2 regions of the Mesorhizobium sp. M7A.F.Ca.CA.002.04.1.1 genome follow, and region 2 is predicted to be linked to the other one. Evidence: riboswitches for the same ligand, from Rfam matches in the RefSeq annotation. Region 2 holds a riboswitch; the other holds the start of a gene.
The links. A riboswitch is a leader RNA that binds a small molecule or an ion and turns the genes downstream of it on or off. The one in region 2 is predicted to bind cobalamin.

Region 1: another riboswitch for cobalamin. It lies ahead of ENZ75_RS14750 (DUF1636 family protein); the one in region 2 lies ahead of ENZ75_RS10840 (aromatic ring-hydroxylating dioxygenase subunit alpha).

Annotation. Positions count from the first base shown of each region.
Region 1 is NZ_RZPL01000242.1:434-6,990, forward strand. It holds partial or broken gene ENZ75_RS14740 (cobaltochelatase subunit CobN) at 1-201, opposite strand, end outside; gene cobW (cobalamin biosynthesis protein CobW) at 220-1,257, opposite strand; gene ENZ75_RS14750 (DUF1636 family protein) at 1,260-1,688, opposite strand; cobalamin riboswitch at 1,727-1,931, opposite strand; gene ENZ75_RS14755 (winged helix-turn-helix domain-containing protein) at 1,962-3,161, opposite strand; gene ENZ75_RS14760 (NADH-quinone oxidoreductase subunit A) at 3,493-3,858, shown strand; gene ENZ75_RS14765 (NADH-quinone oxidoreductase subunit B) at 3,849-4,430, shown strand; gene ENZ75_RS14770 (NADH-quinone oxidoreductase subunit C) at 4,435-5,037, shown strand; gene ENZ75_RS14775 (NADH-quinone oxidoreductase subunit D) at 5,038-6,228, shown strand; partial or broken gene nuoE (NADH-quinone oxidoreductase subunit NuoE) at 6,229-6,557, shown strand, end outside.
Region 2 is NZ_RZPL01000153.1:936-9,317, forward strand. It holds partial or broken gene ENZ75_RS10815 (alpha-amylase family glycosyl hydrolase) at 1-42, shown strand, start outside; gene ugpC (sn-glycerol-3-phosphate ABC transporter ATP-binding protein UgpC) at 67-1,179, shown strand; gene ENZ75_RS10825 (DUF680 domain-containing protein) at 1,259-1,504, opposite strand; gene ENZ75_RS10830 (DUF680 domain-containing protein) at 1,574-1,774, opposite strand; gene ENZ75_RS10835 (DUF680 domain-containing protein) at 1,854-2,051, opposite strand; cobalamin riboswitch at 2,563-2,765, shown strand; gene ENZ75_RS10840 (aromatic ring-hydroxylating dioxygenase subunit alpha) at 2,880-4,127, shown strand; gene ENZ75_RS10845 (hybrid-cluster NAD(P)-dependent oxidoreductase) at 4,153-5,253, shown strand; gene ENZ75_RS10850 (PqqD family protein) at 5,423-5,854, shown strand; gene ENZ75_RS10855 (hypothetical protein) at 5,901-6,950, shown strand; gene ENZ75_RS10860 (glycosyltransferase family A protein) at 6,947-7,699, shown strand; partial or broken gene ENZ75_RS10865 (glycosyltransferase family A protein) at 7,755-8,382, shown strand, end outside.

The DNA.
Region 1 (6,557 bases), on a different contig from region 2:
GGACATGGGATGGCGCAAGTCGCGCAGTGCGGCCAGCCGCATCGAGGGCAGGCGGTCGGCATCGGTCCTCCACGCCGCCGCCAGTCCGGCGAGGTCGCTGTCGGTGAAGGACAGGGCCACGATATCCGCCGGCGTCTGCCGCAGATCGACCGGCTCGGCGAGGTCGTCGAGCGAGGCGGATGTCGTGGTTAGGATGTGCATCGCAATCCGTGTCCGAAATCAGCCGGCGAGTATACGCTCGATCGCCGGGCGGTTCAGCCCTTTCAGGCCGATGACGACGAGGCGCGAGCGGCGGTCATCCTCAGCGGTCCAGGCGCGGTCATAGTAATGATTGACGCGCGGCCCGACGGCCTGCAGCAAGAGCCGCATCGGCTTGCCGCCGACCTCGACGAAGCCTTTTACGCGCAGCACGTTCTCTTCTTCGGCGACGGTGGCGACGCGCTTTGCCAGCTCGTCCGGATTGGCGATCGAGGCAATGTCGACGATGAACGTGTCGAAGTCGTCATGCTCGTGGTCGAATGCGCCGTCATGATGGGACTTGCGGTTTTCGATGTCGTCCTCGACGGCCAGACCGAGCCCGAGCAGCACGGAGGGATCGACCTTGCCATGCGAGGTCGGCACGATCTTCACTGCGCGGGCGGAGTGTTCGCCAACGATGGCATTGGCGCGGGCGGTGCCGGCGGCGTCCATCAGGTCGCTCTTCGACAGGATGATCAGGTCGGCGCAGGCGATCTGGTCCTCGAACACTTCTTCCACCGGATCGTCGTGGTCGAGCGTCTCGTCCCCGGCGCGCTGCGCCTGGAGGGCCTCCATGTCGTTGGCGACGCGGCCTTCGGCCAATGCCGGTCCGTCGACCACGGCGATGACGCCATCGACGGTCACCCGGCTTTTCACGCTGGGCCACTGAAAGGCCTGGACCAGCGGCTTGGGCAGTGCCAGGCCCGAGGTTTCGATCAGGATATGGTCGACCCTCGGCGTCAGCGACAGGATTTGGTCGAGCGCCGGGACGAAGTCGTCGGCGACAGTGCAGCAGATACAGCCATTGGCCAGTTCGACGATGTTTTCCTCGGGGCAGGTGTCGATACCGCATCCCTTGAGGATCTCGCCATCGATGCCGATGTCGCCGAATTCGTTGACGATGATGGCGATGCGCTTGCCGCCGGCGTTTTCCAGGAGATGGCGGACCAGCGTCGTCTTGCCGGCGCCGAGGAAGCCAGTGACGACGGTGCAGGGAACGCGGGATACGGAAGTGGTCATGGTCAATCCTTCAGCATGTCGATGGGTGGAATGCGGGCCACGAGGCCGCGCTTGAGGCTATCGGGGCGGCCACGCCACGGGATCAGGCCATCTTTCGAGGTGGCGAAGAGCTTTGCGCCTGTCACGAGGTCGGCGCCGCTGGTCGCGGTCAGGTCGCCGAAGACATAGCTCCAGCAACCGTCGCGCAGGATCGCGGCGCTGAGGCGCCGCTTGCAATTGCCAAGGCATTCGACGCTGCGGATGCGGATATCGTCGCCAGCGGCGGCGCGGCGCGTGTCGTCCGTCAGCAACTCGCCGGCGCGGGGATGAGCGTCGGAGCCGGTCTCATTGCGGCAGGAGCCGCAGACGATGATGGTGACGCCGGCCAAGGCATCATCATGGCCGGACGAAATATCCGCTGTGCCAGCCGAAAAACTGCTGTCGTGGTCCAAAGATCGGGCTCCTTGCCCGGAAACCCGCCGGGCGATCGGATTCTACAGTCGCAGACGGCAGGTCTCCTGGCTCGCGAGTCATCGCCTTGGGTAGCCGCCTTCCCGGGAATTCCCAGTGGTTTTCGGCCTTGGCTCTTCGCTTACAGTTGCGGGGACAGCCGCGGATTTGGGATTTTGCCCCGCACCGCATTCCCTCTTAGCCCTTGCCGTTGCGGGCAAGGGACCATCTGGAACCGGATTTAGGCTTTTGCGGGCGGCGGTGTCAACGCGAGCTTACGACACGGCTATGTCGGCCAGCGCCGCGCCCAAATCGCCGGCAGGCGTCACTTCGATGCGTTCGAGCCCGAGCCAACCTTGCATCTGCTTCAATTCCTCGAACAGCTCCGCAGCGGTTTCAGGCGGCGCACCGGGCTCGGCATAGGCCGCATGGACCCGCAGTATGCTGGCCGGGCGATCGGCCTTGAGGTCGACGCGTGCCACGATCCTGTCGCCGAGCAGGAACGGCAGGACATAATAGCCATACTGCCGCTTGTCGGCAGGTGTGTAGATCTCGATGCGGTAGTGGAAATCGAACAGCCGCTCGGTGCGCGAGCGCTCGAAGACGACCGGATCGAAGGGTGCCAGCAAGGCGCGGGCCTCGACTTTGCGCGGCAGACGGGCGTCCCGGTGAAGATAGGCCGGCTTGTCCCAGCCTTCGACACGCACCGGCAGCAACTCGCCCGTTTCAACCAGTTCCTCCAACCGGCCTTTCATATCGGCCGGCGACAGGCGGAAATAGTCGCGCAAATCGCTTGAAGTCGCCACGCCGTGGGCGCGGGCGGAAATGCGCAGCAATTCGCGGTGCGCGTCCTCAGGCGTCGGCACCGGCAGATCGAGGATCGCCTGCGGCAGCACGCGCTCGGGCAGGTCATAGAAGCGCTCGAAACCGCGGCGGTGCGCCGTGGTGATGCGGCCGGCCCAGAACAGCCATTCGAAGGCGTGTTTGGCATCGCTCCAGCCCCACCAGCCGCCCGAACCTTTCTGGCCCTCCAGCGCGGAAGCGGCGATCGGGCCGCGCTCGGCGACCTCGCGGTAGATCTCTTCGATGTAGGCGGCGTGCTCGCGGCCCCATTTGGCGAGACCCAGATACATTTCCTCGCCCCGCTCGGCGCGCTGCATGCGCCAGCGCATCAGCGGGTATGTCTCGACCGGCAGGAAGGACGCCTCGTGCGCCCAGTATTCGAAAACCGTGCGCTTACGCGTCACGGCCGCGTTGTCGAGCAGCGAGAACGGGTAGGGGCCAAGGCGCGAATAGAGCGGCATATAATGAGCGCGCACCACCGCGCTGACGGAATCGATCTGCAACAGGCCGGTGCGGGAGAGCGTGCGGGCAAAATGCCGGCGGTCGGGCGTGCCGGTCGGGCGAGGATCGAGGAACCCTTGGGCGGCAAGGGCGATGCGCCGGGCCATCGGGAGCGAGATCTTTTCCTTCATGCAGGTATCACTTTGACGTGTTTTGACCGAGGGTCGAATGGCTGATTCCAACCCATGCTAGCAGGGTTTTGGCAGCATTCATGTCAGGAGAGAAAAGTGGAGTAAAAAGCGAAGGAAATCAAACAGGAGCGGATCGGACCAGTTTGCCGCGATATGCCGTCCAGGTCGATGTTTTGAACAAGGTTTGACTTGCTTCGCTGGAAGTGCTGCGCTAACCCTCGCCGCGTTGCAGCATAGGCCCTTAAAACGGTTCAGCGGTTAAACTGTCACGCTTCCGCATTAGGGTCCGGTGCTGTAATCAACGTGGATTGGCGCCAACGGAAAGCCGAGCATGAACGCACTCTTGAGCTCATACCTGCCCATCGTCCTGTTCATAGGCGTGGCGCTGGTTGTCGGCCTGGCGCTGCTGGCCGCGCCCTTCCTGGTGGCCTACCGCAATCCCGATCCCGAAAAGCTTTCCGCCTACGAGTGCGGTTTCAACTCGTTCGACGACGCCCGCATGAAGTTCGACATCCGTTTCTACCTGGTGTCGATCCTGTTCATCATCTTCGACCTGGAAGTAGCCTTCCTGTTTCCGTGGGCGGTGTCGTTTTCGAAGATCGGCATGCTCGGTTTCTGGTCGATGATGGTTTTTTTGGCGGTGCTGACCATCGGCTTTGCCTATGAATGGAAAAAAGGAGCGCTGGAATGGGATTGAACGACAGTTCAGGCACCCTCGTCGCGCCGAAGCCCAAGGGCATCATCGATCCCAACACCGGCAGGCCGGTGGGGGAGGACGATCCCTTCTTCCTCGAGATCAACAACGAGTTGGCCGACAAGGGCTTTCTGGTCACTTCGACCGAGGCGCTCATCACCTGGGCGCGCAGCGGGTCGCTGATGTTCATGACGTTCGGCCTCGCCTGCTGCGCGGTCGAGATGATCCACACCTCGATGCCGCGCTATGATTCGGAGCGGTTCGGCGTCGCGCCACGCGCGTCTCCGCGCCAGTCCGACATCATGATCGTCGCCGGCACGCTGACCAACAAGATGGCGCCGGCGCTGCGCAAGGTCTACGACCAGATGCCGGAGCCGCGCTACGTCATCTCGATGGGCTCCTGCGCCAATGGCGGCGGCTATTACCACTATTCCTATTCGGTGGTGCGCGGCTGCGACCGCATCGTGCCGGTCGACATCTATGTGCCCGGCTGTCCGCCGAGCGCCGAAGCGCTGCTCTACGGCATTCTTCTCTTGCAGAAGAAGATCCGCCGCACCGGCACGATCGAACGGTAAATCCATGACCGCATCCCTGAGCGAACTGTCGACCTATCTCGGCGAGAAGCTGATCGGCCGCGTGAACGAGGCTGATATCGCCTATGGCGAACTCACCATCCATGTCGAGCCGCGCGATCTGGTCGAGGTGATGACCTTCCTGCGCGACGATGCGCGCTGCCAGTTCATCTCGATCATCGATGTCTGCGGCGCCGACTATCCGTCGCGGGCCAAGCGTTTCGACGTCGTCTATCACCTGTTGTCGCCGAAGCAGAATGTGCGCGTCCGCGTCAAGGTGCAGGCCGACGAGGAAACCATGGTGCCGTCGATCACCGGCGTCTATCCCGGCGCCGACTGGTTCGAGCGCGAGACCTACGATCTCTACGGCGTTTTGTTCTCCGGCCATCCCGACCTGCGCCGCCTGCTGACCGACTATGGCTTCGAAGGCCATCCCTTGCGCAAGGATTTCCCGCTGACCGGCTTCGTCGAGGTGCGCTACGACGACGAGGCCAAGCGCGTTATCTATGAGCCGGTCGAGCTCAAGCAGGAATTCCGCAATTTCGATTTTCTGTCCCCGTGGGAAGGTACGGATTACGTGCTGCCGGGTGACGAGAAGGCAAAGCAGTAAATGGCTGAAACCTCCGTCCGCAACTTCAACATCAATTTCGGCCCGCAACACCCCGCGGCGCACGGCGTTTTGCGCCTTGTGCTGGAGCTGGACGGCGAAGTCGTCGATCGCGTCGATCCGCATATCGGACTGCTGCATCGCGGTACCGAAAAGCTGATCGAAGCCAAAACCTATCTGCAGGCGGTACCCTATCTCGACCGGCTCGACTATTGCGCGCCGATGAACCAGGAACATGCCTTTGCGCTGGCCGCCGAGCGTCTGCTCGGCATCGAGGTGCCGAAGCGTGGCCAGGTGATCCGCGTTCTCTACAGCGAGATCGGCCGCATCATGTCGCACATCCTCAATGTGACGACGCAGGCGATGGACGTCGGTGCGCTGACGCCGCCGCTGTGGGGCTTCGTCGAACGCGAAAAGCTGATGGTGTTCTATGAGCGCGCCTCCGGTTCGCGCATGCATGCCGCTTATTTTCGGCCCGGCGGCGTCCATCAGGACCTGCCGCGTCAACTGGTCGAGGACATCGGCAAGTGGATCGACCCGTTCCTGAAGTCGATCGACGACCTCGACCGGCTGCTGACCGGCAACCGCATCTTCAAGCAGCGCAATGTCGATATTGGCATCGTCTCGCTGGCGGATGCCTGGGCCTGGGGTTTTTCGGGCGTGATGGTGCGTGGCTCGGGTGCAGCCTGGGATCTGCGCAAGTCGCAACCCTATGAATGCTATTCGGAGATGGATTTCGACATTCCGATCGGCAAGAACGGCGACTGCTTCGACCGCTACCTCGTGCGCATGGAAGAAATGCGCCAGTCGGCGAAGATCATGCGCCAGTGCGTCGACCTTTTGCTCGGCAAGGAGAGCACCGGCCCGGTGTCGAACCTCGATGGCAAGGTGGTGCCGCCCAAGCGCCAGGCGATGAAGCGCTCGATGGAAGCGCTGATCCATCACTTCAAGCTCTACACCGAGGGTTATCGCGTGCCGGCCGGCGAGGTTTACGCCGCCGTCGAGGCGCCGAAGGGCGAATTCGGCGTCTATCTGGTCTCCGACGGCTCCAACAAGCCCTACCGCTGCAAGCTGCGCGCGCCGGGTTTCGCGCATCTGCAGGCGATGGATTTCCTCTGCCGCGGCCACATGCTGGCCGACGTCACCGCCGTTCTCGGCTCCCTCGACATCGTGTTTGGTGAGGTCGATCGCTAAATGTCAGTCCGCCGTCTCGCAGAAGCCAGCGTCCAGCCAGCATCCTTCGCCTTCAACCGGGCGAATGCCGCGGCTGCGAAGCAATGGATCAAGAAGTACCCGAAGGGCCGTGAACAGTCGGCCATCATCCCGCTTCTGATGATAGCACAGGAGCAGGAAGGCTGGGTGACGAAGGCGGCGATCGAGACGATCTCCGACATGCTCGGCATGCCCCGCATCCGCGGGCTGGAAGTCGCGACCTTCTACACGCAGTACCAGTTGAATCCGGTCGGCACGCGTGCGCACATCCAGGTCTGCGGCACCACGCCCTGCATGCTGCGCGGTTCGGA
Region 2 (8,382 bases):
GAGCTTGGCGGCTACGGCGCCTGGTTCGGGCGTCTCGACTGAATTTCCAATCACTGGAGGAAACCAATGGCCGATGTCACGCTAAGACAAGTGAAGAAGTCCTACGGCAATCTGAACATTCTCCACGGCATCGACCTCGATATTAGGTCGGGCGAGTTCATCGTCTTCGTCGGCCCGTCGGGCTGCGGCAAGTCGACATTGCTGAGGTCGATCGCCGGGCTCGAGGAAATCACCTCCGGCGAACTCAGAATAGCCGGCGAAGTGGTGAACGACGTGCCGCCGTCGAAGCGGGGCATCGCCATGGTGTTCCAGTCCTACGCGCTGTACCCGCACATGACCGTCTACGACAACATGGCGTTCTCGATGAAGATCGGCAAAGAGAACAAGGCCGAGATCGACCGCCGCGTGCGCCAGGCCGCCGAGATCCTGCAGCTGACCAAATATCTCGACCGCCTGCCCAAGGCGATGTCGGGTGGCCAGCGCCAGCGCGTCGCCATCGGCCGCGCCATCGTGCGCAATCCGAAGGTGTTCCTGTTCGACGAGCCGCTTTCGAACCTCGACGCCGCGCTGCGCGTCGCCACCCGCATCGAGATCGCCAAGCTCAAGGAATCGATGCCCAACACGACCATGATCTACGTTACCCACGACCAGGTCGAGGCGATGACGCTGGCCGACCGCATCGTGGTGCTCAAGGACGGCCATATCGAGCAGGTCGGCACGCCGATGGACCTCTACAAGAAGCCCGGCAATCTGTTCGTTGCCCAGTTCATCGGCTCGCCGGCCATGAACATCCTGCCGGCGACCATCGAAAAGACCGGAAACCCGACCGTCGTCAGCCATGTCGGCGGACGCAAGGCGACCGTGCCGATTGCGACGCCGGCTTCGGCAAAGGGCGCTGCGGTGAGCTTTGGCGTGCGGCCGGAGGACCTGATCATCGCCAGCGGCGCGGACTATCTGTTCGAGGGGACGGTCGACTATGTCGAGCAACTCGGCGAGGTGCAGCTTGTCTATGTCGACATCGGCCGCGCCGATCTGCCGCTGGTGACCAAGCTGCCCGGCAATGTCGAGGTCAAGCGCGGCTCGACATTGCGGCTGAGCGCCAATGGCGAGGACCTGCATATCTTCGACGCGGATGGACGTTCTTTCGCGTTGCATGAAGTGGAAGCAAAGGCGGCTTAACCGCAATTACCGTGTCAGGCACAAAAAAGAGCGGCGGGCCGGGCCCGCCGCTCTTTGACTTGGAGATCGACTTCGGTTGTTAGTTGTTGCCGAAGAGGTTGCGGTCGGCACCTTGCGGAGCAGACTTCTGGGTGGTGTCACCCGACGAGTTCAGCAGCTTGTAGACCGGCGAACCGGTGTTGCGTACCGAAGAGGTGCGCGTGCTGTCGACCGAAGTCGTGGCGGCAGGCTGATTGGCACCATTGGAGCCAAAATTGTCGCTGCCGGCGAAGGCACTGCCGGTGATGGCCAGAACGGCGGCGGCAGCAATAAGGATCTTGTTCATTTTAGTCTCCTGAATTCTGGATTTCGCCAGGACGGCAGACACAGCTGCCGTCGGTTGCGAAATTGGTTGTTAGCGACCGAAGAGGTTACGGTCGCTGCCCTGAGCGGGCGTCTGGGCAGCCGGTTCCGAGGTTTTGGTGGAAGCCGTGTACGACTGGTCCACAGCGGCGGCAGGCTGGTTGGGGCCGTTCGAACCGTAGTTGTCGCTGCCCGCGAAAGCGCTGCCGGTGATGGCCAGAACGGCGGCGGCAGCAATGAGGATCTTGTTCATCTTGAATACTCCTGAATGTCTGAATTTCGCCAGGGCGGCGGGCGAGCCCGCCGTCGACCGGGAAACTGGGAATCGGCTGTTAGTTGTTGCCGAAGAGGTTGCGGTCAGCACCCTGGGCAGGCGCCTGAGCAGCCGGTTCCGACTTCTTGGTCGAAGCGGTGTACGAGCTGTCGACAGCAGTGGCTGCCGCGGCGTTGGAACCGTAGTGGTCGCTACCAGCGAAGGCGCTGCCGGAAATGGCCAGAAGGGCTGCGGCAGTGAGAATGATCTTTTTCATTTTTGGTACTCCAGTATCGTCTTTTTTCCGTCCGTCTAGCGGCGTGTCTTGGAAATGAAATCGCGTCGTTCGGACAGCCCCGATGTGGGAGGGCAAGGTCGTCTTTTCCAATCACGAAGTTGTTCCGTGTGGACCATGAATCCACACCTTGAAATTGTGCCAACGGAATCTAGGGATGCATTTTTCTTCTTCATATCAGTGTGTTAGGTGTAGCCACCTGATGGATCACTGACTGTTTCAGAGGCCCAGCGTTCACACCGTCCTGCACGCACCGTCAACAGAAACGAACCGTTCGGTTCGATTTTAGGGCGAACTAATAGTCATTTTTCGAAACCATTAACCTTTTTTGACCCCCCGCGAAGGGTCGGATTCGGGAAGATCGCAGCCGGCAAATGGCCGCCCGGGAGGTGGGATCTCGGCCCGCGACGAGCTGCAGTAGCGTTTCGCATGCCGTGTCGCGCCGCATGGATACGATGTCGTTTTCATGCCGACGGCGCGCCCGCGATCGTGGTTAGATCATACCATCTCAGGTGCCGCTTCGTGACGACGAGGCGGAGAATTGGGAAGCCGGTCAGAATCCGGCGCTGCCCCCGCAACGGTGGTGGAGTTCAAGTCGCAACGGGAGACCACTGGGCAACCGCCTGGGAAGGTGTCGCGATGGTCCGCAAGGACAACTCCAGAGCCCGGAAACCAGCCCGAGATTTTTAGACTCGACTGATCGCGGTGGGCGGTCAAGAGGTGGATAGCGCATGTCCGGCACACAGCCGGCCTGCGCTTCAATCCTTCCTCCGTCACCACCAGTTCAGTCCTTAGGAACGAGGACAGGACATGGATATCCGCAACGACATGCTGAGGCTCCTGAAGGGGCGCCGGCAAGGCTTTTCGCTGGAGCAGCCCTTCTACACCGATCCGGACTACTTCAAGCTCGACATGGAGCTGATCTGGTATCGCGACTGGCTGTTCATCGGCCATGATTGCGAACTGCCGAAGCCGGGCAGCTACATCACCGTGCAGGTCGGCGATTATCCGGTCGTCCTTGTCCGCGACCAGCACGGCAAGATCAACGCCTTCCACAATTCCTGCCGCCATCGCGGCAGCCGCGTGTGCAACACGGAGAAGGGTACCGCGGCAAAGCTCGTCTGCCCGTATCATCAGTGGACCTACGAGCTGGACGGCCGCCTGCTGTTTGCCCGCCAGATGGCCGACGGTTTCGACAAGAGTGATTTCGGCCTGAAGCCGGTCGCCTGCGAGAGCGTCGGCGGCTACATCTTCATCTGCCTGGCCAAGGAACCGGCAGATTTCGCGCCGATGCGGGCGATGATCGAACCCTATCTTTTGCCGCACCGGCTGCGTGAAGCAAAGATCGCCTTCGAGAGCACGATCGTCGAGAAGGGCAACTGGAAGCTGGTCTGGGAAAACAACCGCGAGTGCTACCACTGCGCCGCCAATCATCCCGAGTTGTGCAAGACCTTCCCCGAGGCTCCAACCATAACCGGCGTCCATGGCGCCGACAGCGACCCTGAAATGGTCGCACACTGGGCCAGATGCGAGGCATCAGGCTTGCCGAGCAAATTCCGCATCGATCCGGCAGGGCAGTACCGCGCCACCCGCGCGCCGCTGCTGCGCGATGCCGTCAGCTACACCATGACGGGAAAACGGGCGGTCCAGAAGAACCTGTCCGACAGCGTTTCAACCGACCGCATCGGCTCCTTGCTGCTCTATCACTATCCGACGACCTGGAACCATATCCTCGGCGACCACGCCGTTACCTTCCGCGTGCTGCCGATCAGTGCCACGGAAACCGCAGTGACAACGAAATGGCTCGTCCACAAGGATGCGGTCGAAGGCGTCGACTACGACCTCGCTGAGCTCACCCATGTCTGGACCGAGACCAACGACCAGGACCGCCGCATCGTCGAGGAAAACGCCTTCGGCATCCTGTCGCCGGCCTATGAACCAGGCCCCTATTCGGAGCTGCATGAGGGCGGCGTGATCCAGTTCGTCGAGTGGTACGCGTCGTTCATCGGGCCGCGCCTTGCCGAAGGCGGCCGGCCGGCCCTGCGCAGCGTCGCCTAGCCCAGGGGACAAGAGGATGAATGCGATGACGGACCTTGGCCTCTATCGCCATCTCGACCAGATGACGCCCTGGAACGACAGGCTGCAGGTGCTGGAAGTGATCGGCGTCAGCGACGAAGCGCCTGACGTGAAGACCTTCACCTTCCGCTCCGACAACCAGACCTGGTTCCGCTACAAACCGGGTCAGTTCGTGACTCTGGAACTGCCGACATCGGACGGGCCGCTGATGCGCACCTACACGCTGTCGTCCTCGCCGTCGCGGCCGTTCTCGATCGCGGTGACGGTCAAGGCGCAGGCGGGCAGCACCGGTACGCGCTGGATGTTCGACCATCTGACGCCCGGTTCGCACGTCAAGGCCTATGGGCCGACCGGCGACTTCTCGCTGCACAGCCACCCGGCCGCCAAATACCTGTTCATTTCGGCCGGTTCCGGCGTGACGCCGATGATGTCGATGCTGCGCTGGCTGAACGACTGCGCGCCATGGACCGATGTCGGCTTCGTCAACTGCGCGCGCCGCCCGGAAGAGATCATTTTCCGCAAGGAGCTCGAACTGCTCGGCAGCCGCATGCCTGGGCTGTCGCTCGGCTTCATGATCGAGGAGCGGTCGAGCCGCGAGGGCTGGTTCGGCCATATGGGCCGCATCGACGCGATCCGGCTGCCATTGCTGGCGCCCGATTTCCGCGAGCGCGAGATTTTCTGCTGCGGCCCCGATCCTTTCATGCGCGCCGTGCGCGGCATGCTGGACGCAGCCGGCTTCGACATGGCGAAATACCATCAGGAAAGCTTTGCCGCGCCTGCCGTGGAGGAGATCCCGGCGCCGTTCTCGCCGCCGGCGGAAGACGGCGCCGCTGCCACCGTGGAGGCCGTGACACCGATCCGGTTCTCGCATTCCGATGTCGATGCCGAATGCGTCGCCGGCCAGACCGTGCTGCAGACGGCACGCGCCTCGGGGGTGCGGATTCCCGCCGCCTGCGAGTTCGGCCTGTGCGGCACCTGCAAGGTGAGGAAGGTCGCGGGCGACGTCGAGATGAGCCACAATGGCGGCATCCTCGATCACGAAATCGAAGACGGCTTTATCCTCGCCTGTTGCTCGAAGCCGCTTTCGGCGCTTGAAATCGAGGCGTGACCGGCAGGCACGGTCAGAGGCTGTCCATGCCCGCGCGGCCTGCAGCTGCGCTCGGCCGGGCCTACGCCATCTTGCCAAAAACCCTGCAAATGGTTAGACGCCTGCAACGGTGGGGTTGACCGTAGGGCCCGAAGATCATCTCCGCGGCCTGCTTCGGCGGGGAGCAAACATGCGACAATCCGGCGTATATGCCATTGCCAGCAAGGATATCGTCTTTGAATCCTTCGATGGCGAAGCCGTCGTTCTCGACCTGACCACCGGTAAATATTTCGGCTTCTCTGATTCAGGCAGCAGGCTTTGGGATGCACTGTCGTCCGGCGTGCCTGCCTCCGAACTGGTCGGCGCCGCGACCGGGATTGGCGCCCTCGATGCCGCCGCGATTGACGGCTTTGTTTCACAATTGCTCGAATTCGGTTTGCTGGCGGCCGCAACCGATGGCGTGGCAAGACCGGTTCCCAGCGAATTGCTGGCTCAGCTCGCCGCTGCCGGCGAGCCCCTCAAGGTCGACATCCATGACGACCTTGCCGACCTCATTGTCGTCGATCCCATCCACGAGGTCGAGGAGCCCCTCGGCTGGCCCGCAGTGAAGCAGGCCAACTGAGGCGCGCCAGGCTCTCGTTGCCGGACGGCTCCGGAACAGGCAGACCATGCCGAACGTCACTCTCGAAAACCTGACTGACTACGCACGTCATGTCCTGGCGCAAGCGCAGAGCAGCGCCGCGCATTATCCACTGACCTGCAAGGTGGGTTTGCCGCATCTGGAGTTGACCGCTCATGTGAGTGCCGGCGCGTTGGCGGATGCCTTCGCTCATGGCTTTGTCACGGCTGCGGACAACCGAGCGCCTGCCGACATCTGCCGCATCTTCGTCGCACATCCCGGCATTGACGGCATCGCGGCACCGGCCAGATGGGGCCAAGGACCCTTCACGCAGCATGGCTTCGCCACCAGGCTGGCGGAAGCCGGATTGCGCGGCAACCATTTCCACGACCTGGATTTCTGGCAGTTCTATGATCCGCAACGTCGCGTTGGCGTGCAATTGATGGCCTCGGCCGATGCCTTTCCACCGTGGGAGCCGGGAGCGCCGCTGCGCCCCTTCCTCCATTGGGAATATGCGGCACGTGGCATGCGGCTGGCCCATGCGGGGACGCTCGGCACCAAAGGCAGGGGCGTACTGCTGGCCGGCGCGGGCGGCGCCGGGAAATCCGGGACCGTCGCCGCCGGCCTCCTCCACGGGCTGGACAGCGTCGGCGACGATTATGTGCTGGTCGACCTCTCCAACGGCGTGACTGCCCGCCCGTTGTTTTCAACACTCAAGCAGGATCCCCAGGGATTCGCGCGACTTGGGCTGGATCACCGGCTGCCAGCTCATAGCCCGCTCAACTGGCAAGGCAAATATGCTTTTCACATTCATGACATCGCGCCCCGGCCGGTGCCTGAAACCCTGGACATCGTTGCGCTGCTGGTGCCACATATCGGCGGAGGCGGGGCAAGTTCGATCGTGCCGGTGTCGCGGAGGGATGCCATGATTGCCTTGGCGCCGTCCGGCATAGCGCAGATGCCGGGCGAGCGGGAGAGCGGCTTTCGCTTCTTCAGCGACCTGACCCGCCTGCTGCCATGCTATCGTCTGTCGCTGGGGACGCAGCCACAGGAGATAGCCGGCACGATTGCGGACTTTCTTGTGCGGGGCGCTTCGTGAAACTGAGCGTGATAATGCCCGTCTATAACCGTGAACGCTATGTCGTTTCGGCATTGCGCTCGCTGGTGCGGCAGCGGGACGCCGCCGATCTCGACATCATCGTCATCGACGACGGTTCGACCGACGGCTCTGCTGAGGCCGTACGCTCGATGATGGGCGAAAACCCCTGCATCCGACTCTTCCAGCAATCGAACATGGGCGTGGCCAGGGCGCGCAACGCCGGGCTGCGGCAACTGCCGCCGGATGCGGAGTTCGTGTCATTCCTGGATTCTGACGACATCTCGCTGGCCGGACGGTTCAAGGCCGATCTCGCCCGCTTCGAGGCTACCTCCGGGCTTGAGCTAACCTATTCGCTGATGACGCTGGTCGACCGGATCGACGACGAGAAGCTCGAGCCGGAGGCGGACTGCTGTACCATGACGCTTCGCGGAATTTCGCTGAGCACCGCTCTCTTCAGTCGAACGCTTGTCGATCGCATCGGCCATTTCGACGAGGACTTTGAGCAGTCCGAGGACACGGATTATCTGTTGCGAGTCTTCGAAACCGGTCCGCGCTACGAATTGCCGAACACCGTCGCGATCTACTACCGACGCCACGCCGGAAATGTCACCAAGGAACATAGCGGCAGGGTCCGCAACCACTTGCGTGCAATCCACAAGTCGATGCGGCGGCGCAAGGCCGATCCGTCACGGCGAGAGGTCCAGGGCATCTTCGAATTGAAGAGTCCCGCCGATTGGCGGATGCCATGATGCTCGAGACAATCGGCTCGGATCAGCCAAGCCCGCAACGCTGCTGGAGACGCCGATGAGGCTGAGCGTCATCATGCCGGTCTACAATCGCGAACAATTCGTTGGCCTGGCGCTGCGCTCGTTGCTCAGGCAGCGCGAAGACATCGATCTCGACATCATCGTCATCGACGACGGGTCGACCGATGGCTCGGCAGCCGTCGTACGGTCGTTGATCGACGAGGCCCCATGCATTCGTCTTTTCCAGCAGATCAATGGCGGGGTCACCAAGGCGCGCAATGCCGGGCTGAAGCAGTTGCTGCCGCAGACGCGTCTGGTGTCGTTTCTCGATTCGGACGACATCTCCCCGATAGGCCGCTTCAAGGCGGATCTCGCCTGCTTCGAAGAGGATCCTGGCCTCGAGCTGACCTATTCGCGCATGACGCTGGTCGACAAGATAGATGGCGAGACACTGGAACCGGCCGCCGACAGCCACTCCATCACCGTGCGAGGGATCCACCTGTCCGCCGGGATCTTCGCGCGAGACCTCATCGAGCGCACCGGTGGTTTCGACGAGGATTTCAAACAGGCCGAGGACACCGACTATCTGTTGCGTATCTTTGAGAGCCAGGCAAAATACGTTATGCCCGATACGGTGGCTCTCTATTACAGGCGTCATCCCGGCAACATGACCAAGGAAGCCGATG